DNA from 3 places in the Variovorax sp. V93 genome. Region 1 is predicted to be linked to each of the others. Evidence: predicted binding sites of a transcription regulator. Region 1 holds the regulator's gene; each other region holds the start of a gene.
What was found. The regulator sigma-54, encoded in region 1, starts transcription at its own class of promoters, with help from an activator protein. The targets are predictions, from matches to a motif close to TGGCANGNAANCTGCTTT.
Positions count from the first base shown of each region.

Region 2: the regulator sigma-54 is predicted to act here: its motif matches at 2,359-2,376, upstream of ACAM54_RS31680 (PQQ-dependent methanol/ethanol family dehydrogenase).
Region 3: the regulator sigma-54 is predicted to act here: its motif matches at 3,259-3,276, upstream of ACAM54_RS17185 (CmpA/NrtA family ABC transporter substrate-binding protein).

Region 1 is NZ_AP028669.1:569,268-576,460, reverse strand. Features, by position in the region: gene ACAM54_RS02580 (phospholipase D family protein) at 1-558, opposite strand, end outside; gene ACAM54_RS02575 (RNA polymerase factor sigma-54) at 569-2,161, opposite strand; gene lptB (LPS export ABC transporter ATP-binding protein) at 2,179-2,973, opposite strand; gene lptA (lipopolysaccharide transport periplasmic protein LptA) at 2,970-3,707, opposite strand; gene ACAM54_RS02560 (thiol:disulfide interchange protein DsbA/DsbL) at 3,905-4,552, opposite strand; gene ACAM54_RS02555 (SPOR domain-containing protein) at 4,697-5,437, opposite strand; gene argS (arginine--tRNA ligase) at 5,446-7,131, opposite strand.
Region 2 is NZ_AP028670.1:1,180,734-1,187,926, forward strand. Features, by position in the region: gene ACAM54_RS31660 (hypothetical protein) at 1-272, opposite strand, end outside; gene arr (NAD(+)--rifampin ADP-ribosyltransferase) at 477-872, opposite strand; gene ACAM54_RS31670 (hypothetical protein) at 928-1,239, opposite strand; gene ACAM54_RS31675 (AAA family ATPase) at 1,354-1,878, opposite strand; gene ACAM54_RS31680 (PQQ-dependent methanol/ethanol family dehydrogenase) at 2,445-4,238, shown strand; gene ACAM54_RS31685 (high-potential iron-sulfur protein) at 4,249-4,593, shown strand; gene ACAM54_RS31690 (FAD:protein FMN transferase) at 4,603-5,610, opposite strand; gene ACAM54_RS31695 (4Fe-4S binding protein) at 5,607-7,193, opposite strand, start outside.
Region 3 is NZ_AP028669.1:3,619,819-3,627,011, reverse strand. Features, by position in the region: gene ACAM54_RS17195 (ABC transporter ATP-binding protein) at 80-889, opposite strand; gene ntrB (nitrate ABC transporter permease) at 886-1,815, opposite strand; gene ACAM54_RS17185 (CmpA/NrtA family ABC transporter substrate-binding protein) at 1,829-3,073, opposite strand; gene ACAM54_RS17180 (nitrate- and nitrite sensing domain-containing protein) at 3,418-4,698, opposite strand; gene tsaD (tRNA (adenosine(37)-N6)-threonylcarbamoyltransferase complex transferase subunit TsaD) at 4,776-5,840, shown strand; gene ACAM54_RS17170 (alpha/beta hydrolase-fold protein) at 5,773-6,534, opposite strand; gene ACAM54_RS17165 (Hsp20/alpha crystallin family protein) at 6,725-7,096, opposite strand.

The DNA of each region.
Region 1 (7,193 bases):
CGCGCCATCGGCGATGAAGAGCTTGTTATGCATGCGCCGGTTGACGCGGCTGAAATCGAACAGCGAAGCGGTGAAGCGCCTGAGCAGGCTGCCGCGCCCGGCCGGAAAGGGGTTGAACAGGCGCAGCTCGACGTTGGGCGTGGCGGCCAGGCCGAGCAGCAGCTCGTCCTCGCCCGAGGTGTAGAGATCGTCCATCAGGAGCCGCACGCGCACGCCGCGCCGGGCCGCATCGCGCAGCGTGCGCAGCAGGTAGCGGCCGGTCTCGTCGTTCTCGATCTGGTAGTACTGCACGTCGAGCGTGCGCTGGGCGCGCCGCGCGAGCTGGATGCGGGTGTCGAAGGCGAAGTCGCCGCCCGGCATCAGGCGAAAGCCGCTCAGGTCGGGGTCGGGCTGCGAGGCCAGCGCGATCTTGCCGAGCGCGGTGTCGGCCGAGGCGGCCATGGCCTTGGTGGGCGGACGCGGTGCCTCGTCGGGCAGGGTGGCGCAGCCGGCGAACAGCAGCGCCGCCGCCATGGCGAAGACCCATTGCCCACAGCGCGACAGCAGGCGGCGGGCCATCGGCGGCTTTCTACAGGGCCTTGCGAAGGTTGGCGGGCGCGATGCGCAAGGCCTCGCGGTACTTGGCCACGGTGCGGCGTGCGCACTCGATGCCCTGCTCCTTGAGCATCTCGGAGATCTGGCTGTCGGACAGCGGTTTCTTGATGCTCTCGGAGCTCACGAACTGCTTGATCAGCGCGCGCACGGCGGTGCTCGACGCATTGCCGCCGGTCTCGGTGCCGAGCGCCGAGCCGAAGAAGTACTTGAGCTCGACCGTGCCGAAAGGCGTGGCCATGTACTTGGCCGTGGTCACGCGCGAGATGGTCGATTCGTGCAGGCCGAGTTCGTCGGCGATCTCGCGCAGCACCAAGGGCCGCATTGCGAGCTCGCCGTGCACGAAGAAGCTCTTCTGCCGCTCGACGATGGCGTTGCTCACGCGCAGGATGGTGTCGAAGCGCTGCTGGATGTTCTTGATGAACCAGCGCGCCTCCTGCAGCCGCTGCGACAGCGCCTGGCTGCCCTCGCCCTTGTGCGACTTGAGCGCGCCGGCATAGATGTCGTGCACGCGCAGCCGCGGCATCACCTCGGGGTTGAGCATGACGCGGAACTTGGCGTTGGTGCCGCGGCCGATCTTGGTGACGATCACGTCGGGAATCACGATGTTGCGCTCGACGTCGACGAAGCGGCGGCCCGGCTTGGGCTCCAGGCGCGAGATGATCTGCAGCGCCGAGCGCACCACCTCTTCGTTGGTGCGCGTGAGCGTGGCCAGGCGCTTGAAATCGCGCCGCGCGAGCAGCTCCATCGGCTGCTTGCAGATCGCGATGGCGGTCTTGCGCACCAGGGCCTGCTCTTCGGTCTCGCTTTCGCTGGCCAGCGCGCGCAGCTGGATGCACAGGCATTCGCCCAGATCGCGCGCGCCGACGCCGGCCGGCTCCAGGCTTTGCAGCAGGCCGAGCGCCACCTGGAAGTGGTGCACCAGTTCGTCGAACTGGTCGTTGTCGTCGCCCGCGAGGCCCGAGGCCAGCGCCGGCAGGGAGTCTTCGAGGTAGCCGTCGTCGTTGAGCGATTCGATCAGGAAGCGCAGCGCGGCGCTGTCGTTCTCGTTGAGCCGCAGGCTCAGCGCCTGCCGGTGCAGGAAGGACTGCAGCGACTCCTGGCTGCGCGCGAGCTCGGTGGCGTCGGCGCGTTCGTCGTCGCCCAGGTTGTTCTGGCGCGCGGGGGCGTCGCTGCCCCATTCGCTGTCGTCGGGCGCCATGTCGACGGTGCCGTCGCCTTCCCAGTCGGGCTCGCGCTCGGTGGCGTCGGCGGCGGGTACGTCGGCCTCGGCTGCCGAGGAGGTTTCGCTCGAAGTGGTGGTTGCGCTGCTGGCCGGGGCCGAGGCGAATTCGCCCTCGGCGGCTTCACCGGCTTCGTCGCGCGGCACCGGCGTGTCGATGGCGTCGAGCCCGAACTCCTCGCGCGCCGCTTCTTCCGCGGTGCGTTCGAGGAACGGGTTCTCGTCCAGCATCTGCTCCACCTCCTGGCTCAGTTCGAGCGTGGACAGCTGCAGCAGCCGGATCGACTGCTGCAGCTGGGGCGTGAGCGCCAGGTGCTGCGAAACGCGAAGGGACAGCCCTTGCTTCATGGAGACCGACTCCTCCCTTACATCCGGAAGTGCTCGCCGAGGTACACCCTGCGTACTTCGGCGTTGTCGACGATCTCCGAGGGTGTGCCTTGTGCCAGCACATGCCCGTCGCTGATGATGAACGCGTGATCGCAGATGCCCAGCGTCTCACGCACGTTGTGGTCGGTGATGAGCACGCCGATGCCGCGCTCCTTCAGGAAGCTGATGATCCGCTGGATCTCGATCACCGCGATCGGGTCGATGCCGGCGAAGGGCTCGTCCAGCAGGATGAAGCGCGGCTGCGTGGCCAGCGCGCGGGCGATCTCGACCCGGCGGCGTTCGCCGCCCGAGAGCGCGAGCGCGGGCGAATCGCGAAGATGGTCCACCCGCAGGTCGGCCAGCAGCCCCGAGAGCCGCTCCTCGATGCGCTGCTTCGTCAAAGGCGCGGGCTTGCCGCTGGCGTCGGGTTCGCGCTGGAGTTCGAGCACGGCGCGCACGTTTTCCTCGACCGTGAGCTTGCGGAAGATGGAGGCTTCCTGCGGCAGGTAGCTCAGGCCCATGCGGGCGCGCCGGTGGATCGGCATGTGGGCGATGGGCTCGCCGTCGATGGTGATGTCGCCCGCGTCGGCCCGCACCAGGCCCACGATCATGTAGAACGACGTGGTCTTGCCCGCGCCGTTGGGGCCGAGCAGCCCGACGACCTCGCCCTTTTGCACGTCGAGCGAGACGTCCCGCACGACCTTGCGGCTGCCGTAGCTTTTCTGCAGTCCGCGCACCACCAGGCGGCTGCCCGGCGTGCCGTCGGCGTTCTGGGTTCCAGCGGTTTCGATCACTTGCGCCCTTCCCCTTCGCCGCCCAGCGTGGTGGTCGAGCGCAGGCCGGCGCCGGGCGCCGGCTGGGGGGCTGCTGCCGCGGGCGCGGCCCGTCCGCCGGCGGGCGCCGAAGCTCCCGGGGCCGGCGCGGTGGCGCTCTTGGGCGTGAGGATGGTCTTCACCCGTCCGCCCGCCGGCGCGTTCACCGCGGTGTTCGGCGGCACGGTGGAGCCATTGACGGTGTAGGTGTCGTTGCTCTGGTCGTAGACGATCAGCGCACCCTGGCTCTCGTCGTTCGGCGTGGCGCCGAGCAGGCGGCGCATGACGGCATTGCGGATGAACTTGACGTTGTCGGCGCGGCTGTCGTACTCGATGACCTCGGATTCGCCCTCGATCCACTCGTCGGGCGCATTGCGCTTCTGCTTGTAGTAGGCCCGCTTGCCGGGCGCCGCCGTGACCACGCCGTACTGGTAGCCCTCGGCATCCTGGCGTACGTCGATGCGCGCGCCGCGGATGATGATCGTGCCCTTGGTGACCAGCACGTTGCCCGTGAACACGCTCGTCTGCTTGAGGTCGTCGTAGCGCATCGCATCGGATTCGATGTTCATCGGCTTGCTGCGGTCGGCGGTCTCGGCCAGCGCGCCCGAGGCCAGGCCGGCCAGCAGCAGCGCACCGATAGCCGCGCGAGCGAGACGGGCCAGGCGGCCGGTGCTGCGAAGAAGAGGGGTGGTGTGGGAGTAGGAGTGCAATGTCATAGAGGCACGAAACTTGCTCTGCATTGTATGCGGCGGATGGCGCCAAGCCTTCAACCGCAAATGAAAAAGCCCGCCAAATGCGGGCTTGACATCCCATCCGGGAGACACCGCGGAACCGGCTTTGCCGGGCCGCAGGTGCCGCCCCCTGCAAGGGGGTGTGGGCGCGCAGCGGACGCGAAGTGCCGCGCAGCCCGGGGTCAGCCTTTCTTGGCTTCGCCGATCAGGTAGTTGGTGACCTGCAGCGCCTTGGTCATGTTGCCGGCCAGCTCGCCGTCCACGTACCAGCGCCCGTTCACGGCCAGCGCCGGCACGCCGGCCACCTTGTAGGCGTCGGTCAGCTGCGCGGCGCGCTTGGCCTTGCTGGCCACGCCGAAGGAGGTGAAGACTTCCTTGAACTTGGCGCCGTCCAGGCCGTTGGCTCCCGCCCAGGCAATGATGTTGGCGTCGCCGTTCACGTTCTGGCGCTGCTTGTGGATGGCGTCGAAGACCTTCGGCTGGAATTCGTCGACCTTGCCCATGGCTTCGAGCGCGTAGTACAGGCGCTGCTTGGCCTCGACGTCGTTGCCCACGAAAGGCACGGGCACGCGGCGGAACGCCACTTCCTTGGGGGCCGTCTTGAGCCAGGCTTCCAGCTGCGGCTCGAAGTCGTTGCAGTGCGGGCAGTTGTACGAGAAGAACTCGATCACCTCGACCTTGCCCGCCGGCGCGTCGACCGGCACGCGCTTGTCGAGCACCAGGTACTCGGTGCCGGCCTTGGGCGCGCGCGCCTGGGCGTGCGCGGTGTTGCCAGCCAGCGAAAGCAGGCCCAGCGAGGTGGCGGCCAGCGAAAAGTCACGACGTTTCATTGAAAGAGTTCTCCTGTGGGGTACGGCAGACTGAGCCGGCGCGCCGCGCGGAGTTCCCGCAAGCGGCATGCCCAGGACGATCCTGGCGGCGGCCCATGCCGCGCGGCGAAGCTTAAAGAATATCCGTGACGGCTGCCGGCAAGCTCAGCGCTGCACGCGCACGAGCGCCGATTCGAGGCCGCCGCTGTCGAGCCGCTCCTTCAGGCGATCGGCCTCGTCCTTCTTGTTGAACGGGCCCGCGCGCACCCGGTAGACGGTGCGGCCTGCCTGCTCGCGCTCGGTGACCCGGGCCTCGACGCCCATCAGCGACAGCTTGGCGCGCTGTGCCTCGGCATCGTCGGTGGTGCGGAAGGCGCCCGCCTGCACGAAGTACATGAACGGATCGGCACCCGCCGCCGCGCTGTTGCCGCCGGGCGCGGCGGAAGCCGTGGCGGTGCTGCCGCTGTTGCCGCCGGCGCGCGCGCGCGCCAGGTCGCCGAGCGGATCGTTCGATGGCGGCAGGGAATTGGCCTCGGCCGGCACCGGGGCCGGGCGCGCGGGCTTCGGAGCCACCACCACCGGCACCGGCGGAGCGGGCGGCGGCGCCGCACCCGGCGCCACGGCGGCGGTGTCGCCGCCGGCCGGTGGCGCCACCGGACCGGCCGCGGCCGGCGGTGGCTTGGGCGCACCGGCCTTGCCGGCCAGCGGTGCGTTGGGATCCCAGTCGCGGTTCTTGCGGGCTTCGGCTTCGTCCTGCTCGGCGCCGCCGCGCTGGGTCTTGGTCACGAACGGGATCGGCACCTTGGTCACGTAGACCGCGATGCCCAGCGCGACACCCAACCCCAGCACCAGGCCGACGATGAGCCCGATGACGATGTTGCCGCGTTGTCTGGTTGTCTTCTTCATGGTGAGGTTCACATCTTGCTCGGCGCACTGACGCCGAGAATCGCGAGGCCATTGTGCAGCACCTGCGCGGTGGCCGCGACGAGCGCGAGCCGCGCCAGCTTGACCGGCTCCTCGTCGACCAGGATGCGCTCCGCGTCGTAGTAGCTGTGGTAGCTGGCCGCCAGTTCGCGCAGGTAGAAGGTGACGTCGTGCGGCGCGAAATCCTTGGCCGCGGCCGTGAGCATGGCGGGGTACTTGGCCAGCAGCAGCATGAGCGCCTGCGCGGCCGGGCTTTCGAGCGGCGACAGGTCCACGTCCTTGAGGGCGGCCGCGTCGCCGCCCCAGCCCGCCAGCACCGAGCAGATGCGCGCATGAGCGTACTGCACGTAGTACACCGGGTTGTCGTTGTTCTTGGCCACGGCCAGGTCGACGTCGAAGGTGTATTCGGTGTCGGGCTTGCGGCTCAGCAGGAAGAAGCGCACGGCGTCGGTGCTGGTCCACTCGATCAGGTCGCGCAGCGTGACGTAGCTGCCCGCGCGCTTGCTGATCTTGACCTCTTCGCCGCCCTTCATGACGCGCACCATGGTGTGCAGCACGTAGTCGGGGTAGCCCTCGGGAATGCCGACCCCCGCCGCCTGCAGGCCGGCGCGCACGCGCGCAATGGTGCCGTGGTGGTCGGTGCCCTGGATGTTGACCACCTTGTGGAAGCCGCGCTCCCACTTGGCGATGTGATAGGCGACGTCGGGCACGAAGTAGGTGTACGTGCCGTCCTGCTTCTTCATCACGCGGTCCTTGTCGTCGCCGTAGTCGGTCGACCGGAGCCACAGCGCGCCGTCCTGCTCGTAGGTCTTGCCGGCGGCCACGAGCTTTTGCACCGCGGCCTCGACACGGCCGCTGGTGTAGAGGCTCGATTCGAGGTAGTAGTTGTCGAAGCGCACGCGGAAGGCCTGCAGGTCCAGGTCCTGCTCGCGGCGCAGGTAGGCGACCGCGAATTCGCGGATGGAGTCGAGGTCGTCGATGTTGCCGCTGGCGGTGTATTCGCGGTCGTCCGACCTGACGGTCTTCTTCGCCTTGAAGTCTTCGGCGATGTCGGCGATGTAGTCGCCGTTGTAGGCGGGCGCCTTCTCGCCGCTCGGCCATTCGGGGTCGCCGGGCTTGAAGCCGCGGGCGCGCAGTTGGGTGCTGTGGGCCAGCGTCTGGATCTGCACGCCGGCGTCGTTGTAGTAGAACTCGCGCCAGACGGTGTCGCCCTGGGAGGCGCGCAGGTTGCAGATGGCGTCGCCGAGCGCGGCCTGGCGGCCGTGGCCGACGTGCAGCGGCCCGGTCGGGTTGGCCGAGACGAACTCGACCAGCACCTTTTCGCCGGTGGCGGGCTGCCGGCCGAAGGCATCGGCCGCATTCAGCACTTCGCGCACGATCTGCTGCTTGGCTGCGGTCTTCAGGCGGATGTTGAGGAAACCGGGGCCGGCGACCTCGATGGCTTCGACCCACTGGCCGAAAACCGGGGTGGCGAGCAGCGCGGCACTGAGCTCCTCGGCCAGTTCGCGCGGCTTGCGCCCGAGCGGCTTGGCGAGTTGCATGGCGGCCGTGCTGGCGAAATCGCCGTGGGCAGCCACCTTGGGCGACTCGAACGCGGCTTTGGAGCCAGCGCCGGGCGAGAGGGATTCGAGCGTGTTCGCGAGCGCCGCGAGCAGCTCCTGTTTGACCAATAGCATCTGCGAATTTTACCGGGGGCAAACCCGGGCGCCGTTGACCATCGTCATCCGATTGCCGCCTT
Region 2 (7,193 bases), on a different replicon from region 1:
TCGAGCAGCAGCGCATATTCCGCCGTTGCGGTCCCGGCCAGCGCCGTCTCCACTCCGTGCTTCTGGAGCAACGAGACCAGTACGTTCTGTGCGTTGAGCACGTGGCCCGGGTCGCTGAAGTCGAGCCCGATCAGGTAGTGGAACAGCGTCGTCCCCGTTTGGCAAAATCGAGGAGCGCTCTCTGCCGAGAGCAAGGTTTCAATGTCCGGATCGTTGTAGAGCTGTTGCTCGAACTCGGACACCGGGGTTTTGCCAGAGGCGAAGTCGCTCAATCGTTGCAGGGCTTCAGTTGATGGAGGCATTCTCGAAGGCTTCTAGATTGGCAAGCGCCGCGAACGAGCGGTCTCGCGGGACCCGTGGCAACTGGCTGAATGATGGCATGTGGCCGAATTCAGCCGCGCAGCTGCAACGCCCAAAATATGGCCAACATCCAGTTTTTTCCGATCGCTATCCTGCGCGGCATCGGCAGGCGCGATTCAGTTAATGATCTCTCCCATGCCTGCGCGTACGCGCTCCTTCAACTGCAGGATGTATTCCGCGTCAAAGAGTTCCCAGGTCTCCAGTTCGCCGACGATACGAAGCGGCTCCCGGCTGCGGTAGGAGCGTGTGGGATTGCCCGGAAACTTCTTGTCGGTGACGTTGGGGTCGTCCTCGAAGGCGCCTGTCGGTTCGACGATGTAGACGCGGCGACGACCGTCGCCCTTCGCCATTTCGGCAGCCAGCCCGGCGCCTTTGGGCCAGGCGGTGAAGTAGATGTGGTTCATCACGACGTCGCCGTCGTAGTTTGAGCGGAAGCCTGCGGTGAGCAGGTCGCCCACCTGGAGGTCCGCCCGCGTTCCGTGGAAGTAAGGGCCGGTGTCCAAGACAGCCATCGCAAGTCGCTCCTCTGCAGAAACGAAAAGCCGCGGAGTTTACTCGGGTGGATGTTCACATAGGCCGTGTGAGCGAGGGCCCCGTTTCGGGTGCAGCAGGGCGTCTTTGAAAGACAGCTCCTGGCCAGCTCGCCCGCTTGTGGGTGCGAATGCAAGAAGCGTCCGCCTTTGACCACTTCAGCCTGCAACTTCTTGAACGCACAGGCGCAGAAGCGGCGTCCTGTTTCTCCATGAGGCTACGTGCAGCGTGCAGCGTGCAGGTGCGGAAGTCCGCAGTTGGCCGAGTCGGGAACGGGTCATTGGTCATGCCCACGAAGCCCTCGGCAGTATCCCCGTGAGCTGGTGCACGAGACCAGAAGAGTCCCATCGCATCAACCCCTTGGTATGAGCCCGAAGTGGGAGCTGAACCCCTAGAACGCGAATTGCAAAGGCCGCGCCGACGAGACAAGTCTCAGGCAGCGTGTCGAACTTCATCGGCCGTTCAGTCATATCGCACGATGTCGTAGCCTTCCTCCGCCGATGGCGCGACGAAGTGACTGGTTATTTCGTCGAATTCCGCGTCCGTCGTTTCAAACGGATGCTCTCCCGAGAGGTTGCGAATGCGCAGGCGCGCCTTGCAGACTTCGTCGGGAACATCCAGGTAGTGCAAGCGATGGGCGGCCCCGGCCTTCTCGAAGACGCCGCGGCCCCATCCTCTTGCTGCGACGGTGTTCGAGGGGAAATCGAATACGACGGACGTGCCGGCCGCGAGCAGCGCCTCGACGTGGCCCGACATCGCTTCACGCAATCTGCCGGCACAGCGAAGGTAATCCGCGAGGGCATGAATCTCGTTCGGGTAAAGACGCGCGAGCCAATCGTCCTCGCTGATGAGAACCGTCTTCGGCTGCGCTGCGAGGTGCCTGGTGAGCGTCGACTTTCCGGAGGCGATCTTCCCGCAGACCATATGCAGGACCCCTGGCAAGGAGGAGGCGGCGGCGGCCGTCCGCGAAGTTTCGGTTTCGAGCATTCCAATCTCCAGTAACTCTGAGGAGCCCAGGAGACAGAAAAAAACCCGCCTCGTGGGGCGGGTTGCTTTGGCGACTCGGGCCGCGCGCTAACCCACCATCCTTCGGATGGTGCGAATAATCGACGCGAGCTGCGAACAAGCCATTGGAGGGCAAAGATAGCGAGTTCCGGAGGGCTCGGCAATCCGTTCGAGGCGCTGATGCTCTTCCACGCGGGCGCGAGGCCGGTCCAGCGCGCATGGACGGAGCAATTTGGCGCCGCCGCCGTGCTGTGCGCGGCGCTGCCGCTGTGGAACATGTGCGCCGGCACCGTCAGTCACCTAGCACCTGCCGCAGCGACCCGTTGCACGGCCCGACCACTGCGCCGGGATGCAACGGTGCCGGCCCGCGCGCTGTTCGACCTTGTAGCAATGCAGCGGGAAAACCCGCGGCCGGCAGCCCGCGCGATGCGCGAAAGAGCCCCTGGAAGGCTGCATTGCGCGTGGCATGGAGATTGCCCTTGACTCCCGTGAAGGCATGCCCGCATGGCACGCCCGAGCCGCTATCCACACCCACGAGGAGACATCCCATGCAATTGAAGCTCTTGAACGCGCTCATGGCCATCGGCCTGGCCGCGGCCGGCGGCGCCGGCGCGCAAGTCACGGACAAGATGATCCAGTCCGAAGCCACGGCAAACGGCAACGTCCTGACCTGGGGGGTCAATACCCAGGGCCAGCGCTACTCGCCGCTGAAGCAGGTCAACACCGGCACCGTGTCCCGGCTCGCGCCGGCATGGGCCTTCTCCTTCGGCGGGGAGAAGCAGCGCGGCCAGGAGGCGCAGCCCGTGATCCACAACGGCAAGATGTTCGTCACCGCCTCGTACTCGCGCATCTACGCCCTCGACGCCACCACCGGCAAGAAGCTGTGGAAGTACGAGCACCGCCTGCCCGAGGGCATCATGCCCTGCTGCGACGTGGTCAACCGCGGCGCGGCGCTGTACGACAACCTGGTGATCTTCGCCACGCTCGATGCGCAGCTGGTGGCGCTCGACCAGAACACCGGCAACGTGGTCTGGAAGGAGAAGATCGACGACTACGCGGCCGGCTACTCGGCCACCGCGGCGCCGATCATCGCCAACGGCCTGATCCTCACGGGGGTGTCGGGCGGCGAGTTCGGCATCGTCGGCCGCGTCGAGGCGCGCGACGCCAAAACGGGCAGCATGGTGTGGTCGCGCCCCACGGTGGAAGGCCACATGGGCTACACCTACGACAACGACGGCAACAAGAAGGAGGCGGGCGTCTCGGGCACCGTCAACAAGAGCTGGCCGGGCGACCTCTGGAAGACCGGCGGCGCTGCCACCTGGCTGGGCGGCACCTACGACAGCAAGACCGGCCTGGCCTACTTCGGCACCGGCAATCCGGCGCCGTGGAACAGCCACCTGCGCAAGGGCGACAACCTGTTCTCGTGCTCGACCGTGGCCATCGACGTGAAGACCGGCCAGATCAAGTGGCACTACCAGAACACGCCCAGCGACAGCTGGGACTTCGACGGCGTGAACGAGTTCGTCACCTTCGACATGGACGGCCGGCGCGTGGGTGGCAAGGCCGACCGCAACGGCTACTTCTACGTGAACGACGCCACCACCGGCCAGCTGCTCAACGCCTTTCCCTTCGTGAGGAAGACGACCTGGGCCGACGGCATCGACCTGAAGACCGGCCGCCCGAACTTCGTGGCCGACAACCGCCCGGGCGATCCGGTCGCGGGCGGCGACGGCAAGAAGGGCAGCTCGGTCTTCGCCGCGCCGGGCTTCCTGGGCGGCAAGAACCAGATGCCGATGGCCTACAGCCCCGACACCAAGATGTTCTACGTGCCCGCCAACGAATGGGGCATGGACATCTGGAACGAACCCGTGGCCTACAAGAAGGGCGCGGCCTACCTCGGCTCGGGCTTCACCATCAAGCCGCTCAACGAGGACTACATCGGCGCGCTGCGCGCGATCGATCCCAAGAGCGGAAAGATCGCCTGGGAGATCAAGAACGGCGCGCCGCTGTGGGGCGGCGTGCTCACCACCGGCGGCAACCTGGTGTTCTGGGGCACGCCCGAGGGCTACCTGAAGGCCGCCGATGCCAAGACCGGCAAGGTGCTGTGGGAGTTCCAGACCGGCTCGGGCGTGGTCGCGCCGCCGGTCACCTGGCAGCAGGGCGGCGAGCAGTACGTGGCCGTGGTCTCGGGCTGGGGCGGCGCGGTGCCGCTGTGGGGCGGCGAGGTGGCGAAGAAGGTCAACCTGCTGGAGCAGGGCGGCATGGTGTGGGTCTTCAAGATCCCTTCCGCCGGTACTGCGCGCACCGCCCGGGCGGGCGAGGCCCGCGTGGCGTCCAACTGAAGGAGGCGGCATGACGGATCGCAACAGCGAAGGAGGCCGCGGCGCCTCCCGCCGGGAGTTCGTCGGCCGCGCGGCCGGCGGCGCCTGCCTGCTGGCGGCGCTGCCGGTGCGCGTGCTGGCCGCGCCGCCGCGCGCCGAGGAAAGCGACGAGACGGCCGTGCAGCTGGGCTACAGGCACGACACGAAGAGCGTCGACAAGAAGAAGTACCCGCGCCACGCGGCCACGCAGGAGTGCGTGAACTGCGCCATGTGGCAGGGCACGCCCTCCGATGCCTGGGCGGGCTGCGCGATGTTCGGCCGCAAGCAGATCGCGGCCAAGGGCTGGTGCCAGGCCTGGGCGCCCAAGCCCGCCTGATCGCCGCAGCTACGGCATCGGCCGCCGCGCGGCCGGCTCGATCCGCAGGCCGGGCGTGGCCTCCCACCGCCCGGCCTTGTCGACCCACAGCGCATCGACCTGCCATTGGCGTGCGACCTGCCGCGCCTGCGCGGGGCCGGCGACGAAGAACACCTTGGTGAGCGCGTCGGCCAGCGCGCCGCTGGGCGCCGCGACGGTCACGGCCGACAGGGCCGGCGGCGAGTAGCCCGTGTGCGGATCGACGATGTGGTGGTGCCGGCGGTCGGGGCTGAAGAAGGTCTGGCTGTCGGCCGAGGTGGCCACGCAGCGCCCGTCGGCCAGCAGCCGTGCGATCAGCGCGGATTCGGCCTGCGGGTCGGCAATGCCGAGCGACCAGGCCTGCGTGCCGCCGCGCAGCCCGAGCGGCGCGAACTCGCCGGCATCGACCAGCGCATGCCGGATGCCGCACGCCGCCAGCGCCTCGCGCACGCGGTCCGCCGCAAAGCCCTGCGCGATGCCGTTGAGCGTCACCGCCATGCCCCGCGCGTCGAAGCGCACCAGCCGGTGCCGCACGTCGAGTGCGCGCCAGTCGACCCGTGCGCGCGCCGCCGCCACTTCCTGCGCGTCCGGCAGCCGGCCTTCGCGCTGTGCGGCGGCGAAGGCCTCCCACAGCGGCTGCACCGTGATGTCGAAGGCGCCGCGGCTCTCGCGCGAGACCTCGTGCGCGATGCGCAGCACCGCGAGCAACTCCTGCGGCGGCGAGGCCAGCCGGCCCTCGCGGTTCAGCCGCGAGAGCGCGCTGGCGGGATCGAACAGGCTCATCTGCGCCTCGATGCGGCGCAGCAGCGCCACGCCCTCGTCGAGCGCGCGTTCCACGACCGCCTCGCGTTCGTGCCCGGCCTGCAGGCTCAGCGCGGTGCCGAAGCCCAGCAGGTCGCGCCGGCCCCAGTGCAGCGCGGTGACGGCCGGCGCCAGGGCCGTGCCGCCGGCCAGCGCGCCCAGGCCGAGCGACAGGCGCAGCAGCTGGCGCCGCTTCATGCCGCGCTCCGGCCGACGGTGGTGGCGACCGCCGCGCGCACCGGGATCACCCGCTGGCGCCCGCGCGCGATCAGCGGCGCGCAGCGCTCGGGGCTGTCGTGGATGGCCACGCAGTCCAGGCACTGGAAGCACTCGCCGTAGACGATCGCGCCGTCGGGCTTGATCGCCTGGTACTCGCAGCGGTGCCGGCAGGTCTGGCAGGGTGTGCCGCATTCGGCGCGGCGCGGAATCCACTTCAGCAGCCGCGCCTGCCCGAGCAGCTTGAGCCCCGCGCCGAGCGGGCACAGGTAGCGGCAGAAGCCCTTGTAGAGCACCAGGTTCAGCAGCACCAGGCCGCCCGCCCAGGCCACGAAGGGCCAGGCGCGCACGAAGTTCAGCGTGATCGCAGTCTTGAAGGGCTCGATCTCCACCGCCCGGTCGGTCCAGGCGGGCGAGAGCGCCGCCAGCACGAGGATGACGGCCAGCACCGCGTACTTGACCCGCTTGAGCCGCGCATCGAGGTCGCGGTGCAGCCGCAGGCGCCTGCCCAGGCCGAGGCGCCGCGCGAGCTGCGCCGCCAGCTCCTGCAGCGCGCCGAAGGGGCAGAGCCAGCCGCAGAAGGTGCCGCGTCCCCAGACCACCAGCGTGAGCGCGACGAAGGCCCACAGGGCCACGCTCATCGGGTCGTACATCAGGAAAGCCAATGAGCGCCCGGCTGCCAGCGCCTGGATCGCGGCGGTGAGGTGGACGATCGAGAGCTGGCCCTGCGCGAACCAGCCGATGAAGACCAGCGTGAAGACCAGGTAGCCGGTGCGAAATCGCGCCAGCCGCGCGGGCGTGGCGACGATCCAGCGCGGCCGCGCCAGCACCACCGCCAGCAGCGCCAGCGCGCCCGCGAGCACCGCCAGTTCCCAGGCGCGCGCCTGCCACACGGCCAGCCAGCCCCGGGCCTCGCCCTGCGGCGCGATCACCTGGTCGGGCGGCAGCCGGTAGGGCAGGGCGAAGTCGCGGCTCACCCGCTCGCCATAGAGCATGCCCTTCTCGCGCGTCACGCGCAGCGCGAAGTCCAGCGGCCGGGCCGGGTCCAGGCCGGCCGGCCCGATGACGCGGAACACCTTGGCATCGGCGCGCCGCAGCGCGGCCGGCAGCCGCAGCGGATCGTCCAGGTCGAGGTCGCGCAGCTCCAGCGGCAGCTCGCCCTGCCGGAGCGTCAGGCGGTCCGGCACCGCGCCGCGCACGAAGTTGTCGCCCACGAAGGTGTAGCGGCCGGTGGCGATCGCCAGCAGCGCATGATCGCCTTCGTCGATGCGGCCGAGCAGGTGCTGCCAGCCCGCTTCCGACAACAGGTTGCGGCCCACGGCCGGGACGTTCAGGTAGGCCAGGTACAGCTCGCTGAAGGTCTCGCCGGAGGCCGCGCCGGTGCCGTCCGCCTCATCGACACCCGTGCCTGCGAAGGCCCGTTCCACCTGGCCGCGCGAGAGCCGCACGCGCTGCACCAGCCCGGCCTGCAGCAGCGCCTCCCAGTCCATCGGCCGGAAGCCGTCGTGCCGCACGCGCGCCAACAGGGCCGGGTCGCTGCCGGCGGCAAAGCCGAGCCGCGCGCG
Region 3 (7,193 bases), 2.4 Mb from region 1:
AACACCAGCGGCCCGGCGAAGCCGGTTCCGCGGTGTTCCACGAAGGGCTGGCATCGCGTCATGCGCCTTGCGCGCCGGGTCAGGCTGCGACTTTTTCTACGTGCGCCTGGCGCGTGTAGAGGAAATCGATCACCGCCTTGCGGGCGTGCACATAGGCCGGGTCCTCGGCCAGCTCGACGCGGTTGCGCGGCCGGGCGATGTCGACCTTCAGCACCTCGCCGATGGTGGCGGCCGGGCCGTTGGTGAGCATCACGATGCGGTCGGAGAGCAGCACCGCCTCGTCGACGTCGTGCGTGACCATGACGACGGTGCTCTGCGTCTTCTGGACGATGGCGAGCAGCTCGTCCTGCAGCTTGGCGCGCGTGAGCGCGTCGAGGGCGCCGAAGGGCTCGTCCATCAGCAGCACCTTGGGTTCCATCGACAGCGCGCGCGCAATGCCCACGCGCTGCTTCATGCCGCCGGAGATTTCGCCGGGGCGCTTCTGCGCGGCGGCCGAGAGGCCGACCATCGCGAGCGCCGCATCGGTGCGCGCGCGCAGCTGCGCCTTGCCTTCGGTGGCGGCAAAGACGCGCTCGACCGCGAGGTACACGTTCTCGAAGCAGGTGAGCCAGGGCAGCAGCGAGTGGTTCTGGAACACCACCGCGCGTTCCGGGCCTGGGCCCTTGATTTCCCTGTTCGCGCACAGCAGCACGCCCTGCGTTGGCGTGGTCAGGCCGGCGATGAGGTTCAGCAGCGTCGACTTGCCGCAGCCCGAATGGCCGATCAGCGTGACGAACTCGCCCTTGGCCACGTTCAGGTTGACGCCCTGCAGCGCAAGGAAGCTGCCCTTGGCGGTCTTGAAGCGCTGCTCGACGTTGTGTATCTCGATGTACTTCGAATCATCATTCATGACTTCACCTCTTCGAACGTGAATGCGGTTGCAAGCTTGATGAGCGCGAACTCCAGCACCAGGCCGACGATGCCGATCACGAAGATCGCGATGATGATGTTGGCGACGTTGAGGTTGTTCCACTCGTCCCACACCCAGAAGCCGATGCCCACGCCGCCGGTCAGCATTTCGGCCGCCACGATCACCAGCCATGCGGTGCCCACGGCCAGGCGCACGCCGGTCAGCATGTAGGGCAGCACGGCCGGGAACAGAATTTTTGTGAAGATCTTCCACTCCGACAGGTTCAGCACCTTGGCCACGTTCATGTAGTCGCTCGGCACGCGCTGCACGCCCACCGCGGTGTTGATCACCATCGGCCAGATCGAGCAGATGAAGATGGTCCAGATGGCCGCCGGGTTGGCACCCTTGAACACCAGCAGGCCGATCGGCAGCCAGGCGAGCGGCGAGACCGGGCGCAGCAGGCTGATGAGCGGATTGAACATGCGCGAAAGGAACTCGAAGCGCCCGATCGCAAAGCCCGCCGGAATGCCGACCGCCGCGGCCAGCCCGAAGCCCAGCGCCACGCGCTGCAGCGACGAGAGCACGTTCCAGCCCACGCCCTGGTCGTTCGGCCCCTTGCTGTAGAACGGATCGCTGAACACCGTGAGCGCCTGCTGCCAGGTGGCCAGCGGCGATGGAAAGCCGGTGGTGCTCTTCATGGCCACCAGCTCCCAGATCAGCACCAGCAGGCCGAAGCCCGCGAGCGGCGGCAGCACGCGCATCCAGAAGGCGCGCAGGTCGATGGGGGTGCGCGGCTTGGGCTCCCTGGCGGCAGCGGCGGGTTGCGAGGGCGCCTCGGCGCGGGGCACACCCTCGCTCCGACCCTCTCCCGCGCGCGGGAGAGGAAGGGATGCGTCCATCGGCGAATGAAATACAGCGCTGACCATGATGTGTTTCTCCTCAGGCATGCAGCTTGAAAGACTCGGCGTACTTCTTCGGATCCTTGCCGTCCCACACGGTGCCGTCGAACAGCTTGCTGCTGCGCATCACGTCCTTGGGCACCGGGGTCTGCGTGGCGGCGGCGGCCTGCTTGTAGATGTCGATGCGGTTGATCTCGGTGGCCACCTTCAGGTAGTCCGGATGCTCCTTCAGCAGGCCCCAGCGCTTGTGCTGCGTGAGGAACCACATGCCGTCCGACAGGTAGGGAAAGCTCACGGCGCCGCCGTTGTAGAACTTCATGTGGTTGGGGTCGTCCCAGCTCTTGCCCATGCCGTTGACGTAGCGCCCCAGGATGCGCTGGTTGATCGCGTCCACACTGGTGTTGACGTAGCTCTTGTCCGCGATGGTCTCGGCCATCTTGTTCTTGTTCTGCAGGCCGGTGTCGATCCACTTGCCGGCCTCGATGATGGCCGCGGTGACGGCGCGCGCGGTGTTGGGGTACTTCTTGACGAAGTCGGCCGTGGTGCCGAGCACCTTCTCGGGGTGGTCCTTCCAGATGTCCTGCGTCGTGATGGCCGTCACGCCGATGCCGTCCATGATCGCGCGCTGGCCCCAGGGCTCGCCCACGCAGTAGCCGTCCATGTTGCCCACGCGCATGTTGGCCACCATCTGCGGCGGCGGCACCGTGATGTTCTTGACGTCCTTGAAGGGGTCGATGCCGGCCGATGCAAGCCAGTAGTAGAGCCACATTGCATGCGTGCCAGTGGGAAAGGTCTGCGCGAAGGTGTATTCGCGCTTCTCGCTCGCGATCAGCTTGGCGAGCGAGGCAGCATCGACCGCGCCCTTGTCGGCCAGCTTCTTCGAGAGCGTGATGGCCTGGCCGTTGTTGTTGAGCGTCATGAGCACGGCCATGTCCTTCTTCGGGCCGCTCAGGCCCAGGTGCATGCCGTAGACCAGGCCGTAGAGCACGTGCGCCATGTCCAGGTCGCCGTTGGAGAGCTTGTCGCGCACGCCGGCCCAGCTGGCTTCCTTGCTGGGCACGATCTTCACGCCGTACTTCTTGTCGATGCCCAGCACCGAGGCCATCACCACGCTGGCGCAGTCGGTCAGCGGGATGAAGCCGATCTTCACTTCTTCCTTCTCGGGCTTGTCGGAGCCCTGGGCCCAGACTGCGGCACGCAGCGCAGGATTGACTCCCACGGCGCCGATGGCGGCGGCTTGCAGTACGCGGCGGCGGCTGAGGCGGGTTTTCAGCGGGTCGGTCATGTGGCGGGCTCCGGTTGAAGAACAACAAACAAAGGAAGGCAAAAAACAAAAAGGCGTCCCGCACCGCGCAGGGGCTGCTCGAAAACGAGCCCTTGCGGGATGGGGGACGCCTTTGTCCGATCTCGGCGGGCAACACCCGCCGTTGGGTGCCACCTGCCTGGGGACCCGAAGGTCCATGTACTACTTCAGCAAACTGTGTGCCAGCTTTTGCCGCCGCCAATTGCTATCGAATCGGCAGCAGGAGAGCGGTTGCCGGCATGAGCGCAAGGGCCGCAGGGCGGAAATCCGGATGCATGCACGGTTGTTGTGCACTGCACCAATCCGAACGCTTTTTGGGGCGGCGCTCAGCGCCGGGGCGCCGCATCGAGCGGCAGGTAGTCGGCCATCGCGAGCATCGACTCGGCCACGTCGACCAGGCGGCGCTTCTGGTTCATGGCGGTCTGCAGCAGCATCTTGTGCGCTTCGTTCTCGCTCATGCGGCGGTGCGCCATCAAGAGGCCCTTGGCGCGCTCGACCAGCTTGCGCTCGTTGAGGGAGGCGCGCACGGTCTCGAGCTCGTCGCCCATGGCCTGCAGCCGGCGCGACTGCTCCTGGACCATGTCGAGCACCGAGCGCTCCAGGTGGCGACCGTATTGCGCGGGCTCGGTGGCCCGGGTGTCGGCGTCGTCGAAGAACAGCGCGCCCTCGGGCTGCGGCGCCAGGTTGCCGAGCACCTGCTGGTAGCGCTGCAGTTCGCTGCGTGCCTGCGCGGTCTTGCGGGCGCAGAGTTCGCGCAGGTCGGCGGCCAGCCGGTCCTCGACGGTTTTCATGGCGTCGATGCGGCGCGTGCACCAGTCGAACCAGGCCTGGCTCAGCCGCGGGTCGGGAGCGGCCGCCGAGGCCGTCTGGGCCGGGCTCACGCTCATGCGGCGCTGGCGCTCGATCTCGGCCATGACAGCCTCGGACTGGCTTTGGTGCCAGAGCGCCAGCACGCCGCTGCTCGAAAACTCGGTGAAGACCTGGAAGCAGCGCTCCTGCAGTTCGATGAGATGCAGCCATTGCTGGCGCTGCGCCTCGTCGCTGCGGCCCACGGCCAGCGAGGCGGCGCCGAAAGCACGCTCCTGGCCGGCGAATTCCTTGCCCTGCATGAAATTGAACATCGCCACCAGCAGGCGCGAGATCTCGGGATCGGTGGCGCCGTCGGCTGCCTCGAACACCACCGCCAGCAGGCCGGCCACGAGCTTGGCGAAGGCGGCGGTGGCCTGCGCGGGCGTCAGCTCAAGCGCGCCGATGCGGCGGCGCAGGGCGGGCAGGCCGTCCAGTCCCGGAAGCACCCAGGCGATGCGGCTGAAGAGGCGGGCGCTGTTGCCCGCGGTGGCGCCGGGGTGCGCTTCGGTTTCGAGCTGGTCGAACCCGGCGCGCACCTCCTGCTCGAGCGCCAGGCATTCGGCGATCTGCGGATCGCGCTGCTCGGCGAAGCGGCCGCCGCGCGAGGCGAGGAACACGTTGGACATGCCGCGTTCCCGCTGCAGCGCATGGACCAGCCGCGCGATCAGGCCGACCAGGTCGCTGGTGCGCGCGAGCTGGTCCAGCTCGTCGATTTCGCACCTTCGGGCGGCGATCAGAAAACTCAGTCCGGATTTCATGGCGGGGGAGGGGGAGCACAAGGCCTGCTGCAACATCCGTGCCGCACGGGCATTCCGCGCCGCCTACACTCCCGGGCATGCTCCTCCTGGGAATCGAATCATCCTGCGACGAAACCGGCGTGGCGCTGGTGGAAACGCATGGCGATGCACTGCCGGTGCTGCGTTCGCACGCGCTGCACAGCCAGATCGCCATGCACCAGGCCTATGGCGGCGTGGTGCCCGAACTGGCCAGCCGCGACCACATCCGCCGCGTGCTGCCGTTGACCGAGGCCGTGATGGCCGAAGCAGGCCGCTCGCTGGCCGAGATCGACGTGGTCGCCTACACGCGCGGGCCGGGCCTGGCCGGGGCCTTGCTGGTGGGCGCCGGCGTGGCCTGCGCGCTGGGCGCGGCGCTGGGCAAGCCGGTGCTCGGGGTGCATCACCTCGAGGGGCACCTGCTGTCGCCGTTCCTGAGCGCCGATCCGCCGGAATTCCCGTTCGTGGCGTTGCTGGTGTCGGGCGGCCATACGCAGCTGATGCGGGTCGACGGCGTGGGCCGCTACGAGCTTCTGGGCGAAACCATCGACGATGCGGCCGGCGAGGCCTTCGACAAAAGCGCCAAGCTCATGGGCCTGCCTTATCCAGGCGGCCCCTGGCTGGCCAAGCTGGCCGAGGCGGGCGACCCCACGGCGTTCAAGCTGCCGCGGCCGCTGCTGCACAGCGGCGACCTCGATTTTTCGTTCGCGGGCCTGAAAACGGCGGTGCTGACGCAGGCCAAGAAGCTCGGCGCTGAACTCGAAGCGAACAAGGCCGACCTGGCCGCGTCCACGCAGGCGGCGATCGTCGAGGTGCTGCTGAAGAAATCGCTGGCCGCGCTCGGGCAGACGGGCCTCAAGCGGCTGGTGGTGGCCGGCGGCGTGGGCGCGAACCGCAGCCTGCGGGAGCAGCTGAACGCCGCCTGCGCCAGGCGCGGCGTGCGCGTGCACTATCCGGAACTGCACCTGTGCACCGACAACGGCGCCATGATTGCGATGGCGGCCGCCATGCGGCTGCAGTCTGGCCTGGCCCAGGCGAGCGAGCGCTATGCCTTCGACGTCAAGCCGCGATGGCCCATGGCTTCGCTGATGGCGCCATCCGAGACGCCGCGGCCGGTGCCCGCGTAGCCGCCGACGGGCGCGAGCGGCCGAGCGACGGCAGCGGCAGCACGTCGAGCACATTGCGCCAGAGCTGGCGCCATTGCGGCCAGTCGTGGCCGCCCTCGGTGGTGAAGACGCGACCTTCGGGCAGGGCGTCCGCCAGCAGCTTGTGGTTGCTGGCAAATCGGTCGCTGAGGCCGAAGCCGAGGTAAAGCTGGGGCAGGCTCTGCGACTTCTGCGGCTCCAGGTACTGCTGGAACCAGGGCCAGAGTTTGCGGTCGACTTCCTCGTCGGGCAGGGGGCCAGCCGGCGCCTGCCAGGTGCGCAGGCCGCCGGCCTTGAGGATCTCGGCGCCCAGCACGCGGCGCCCCAGGTAGGGCGCCAGCGCGACAATGCCGTCGACCGAGCCCGGCCGCGACAGCTCGTGGATCAGCGCGCCGAAGCCGCCAATGGAAATGCCGACCAGCCAGATCGACTTGTAGCCCCTGGCGCGCTGCGGCTCGATGACGTCCGCATGCAGGCGCTCGCTGAGCGTCTGGTCGTAGTAGTAGGAAACATCGGCATCCACCAGCAGCGAGTCGGCCGCCAGGTGGCGCTCGCGCACGGCGCTGATGAAGCCCTCGCGCTCGAACTCGTCAGGTTTCAGGTAGGCGCCCGGAAGGAAGACCAGGAGCGTATCGGACCGTTCATCGTCTTTGGCTGACTTGAGGTGCGTGATCATGGCGTGCCTTGAGGGGCACCCGAATCCGCACCGTCATGGATTCGGTGCGTCTGTCGAAACGCCCACGAAGAAAGAAAATGTGAAAACGTCACATGATGTGACGTTATTCGCTGTCGTATTGTGATTAGGGAGCGTCTTCAAAGTCAAAAACAATAGATAACGACACTTTCCTCTTGTGGGCTTTGCAGGCTCAGTTGATCTGCAGCTGCGAAACCTGGCTGACCGGCACCCGCTTGCCCAGCTTCAGCGTGAGCACGCCATTCTCGAGCTTGGCTTCGCTCGAGGACACGTCGATGTCCAGCGGCAATTCGTAGGCCGCCTTGAACTGGCGCTTGGCTTCTGCCTTGCTGTCGATGCGGACCACGGCGCCTTCGATGCCGATGGCGAGGTCTTCGCGCGAGAGGCCCGGCACGTCGACGGAAAGCGTCCAGCTCTTGTCGTCCTGCTCGACGAGCGGCGAGGGGCGCGTGCCGGCGAAGGCCTCGTTGACGAAGCGCTCGAAGGCGCGGTCGTACGAACGGGGTGCAAAGCGGGCGGTGCGAAGGGTGGGTGCGAAAAACATGTGAGAACTCCTGAATGAACACAATGGGGACAAGGAATGTGTGTCCCTTACACTGCGCGGCCATTCCATCCTGAGTGCCGCTTGTCACCTCATCTAG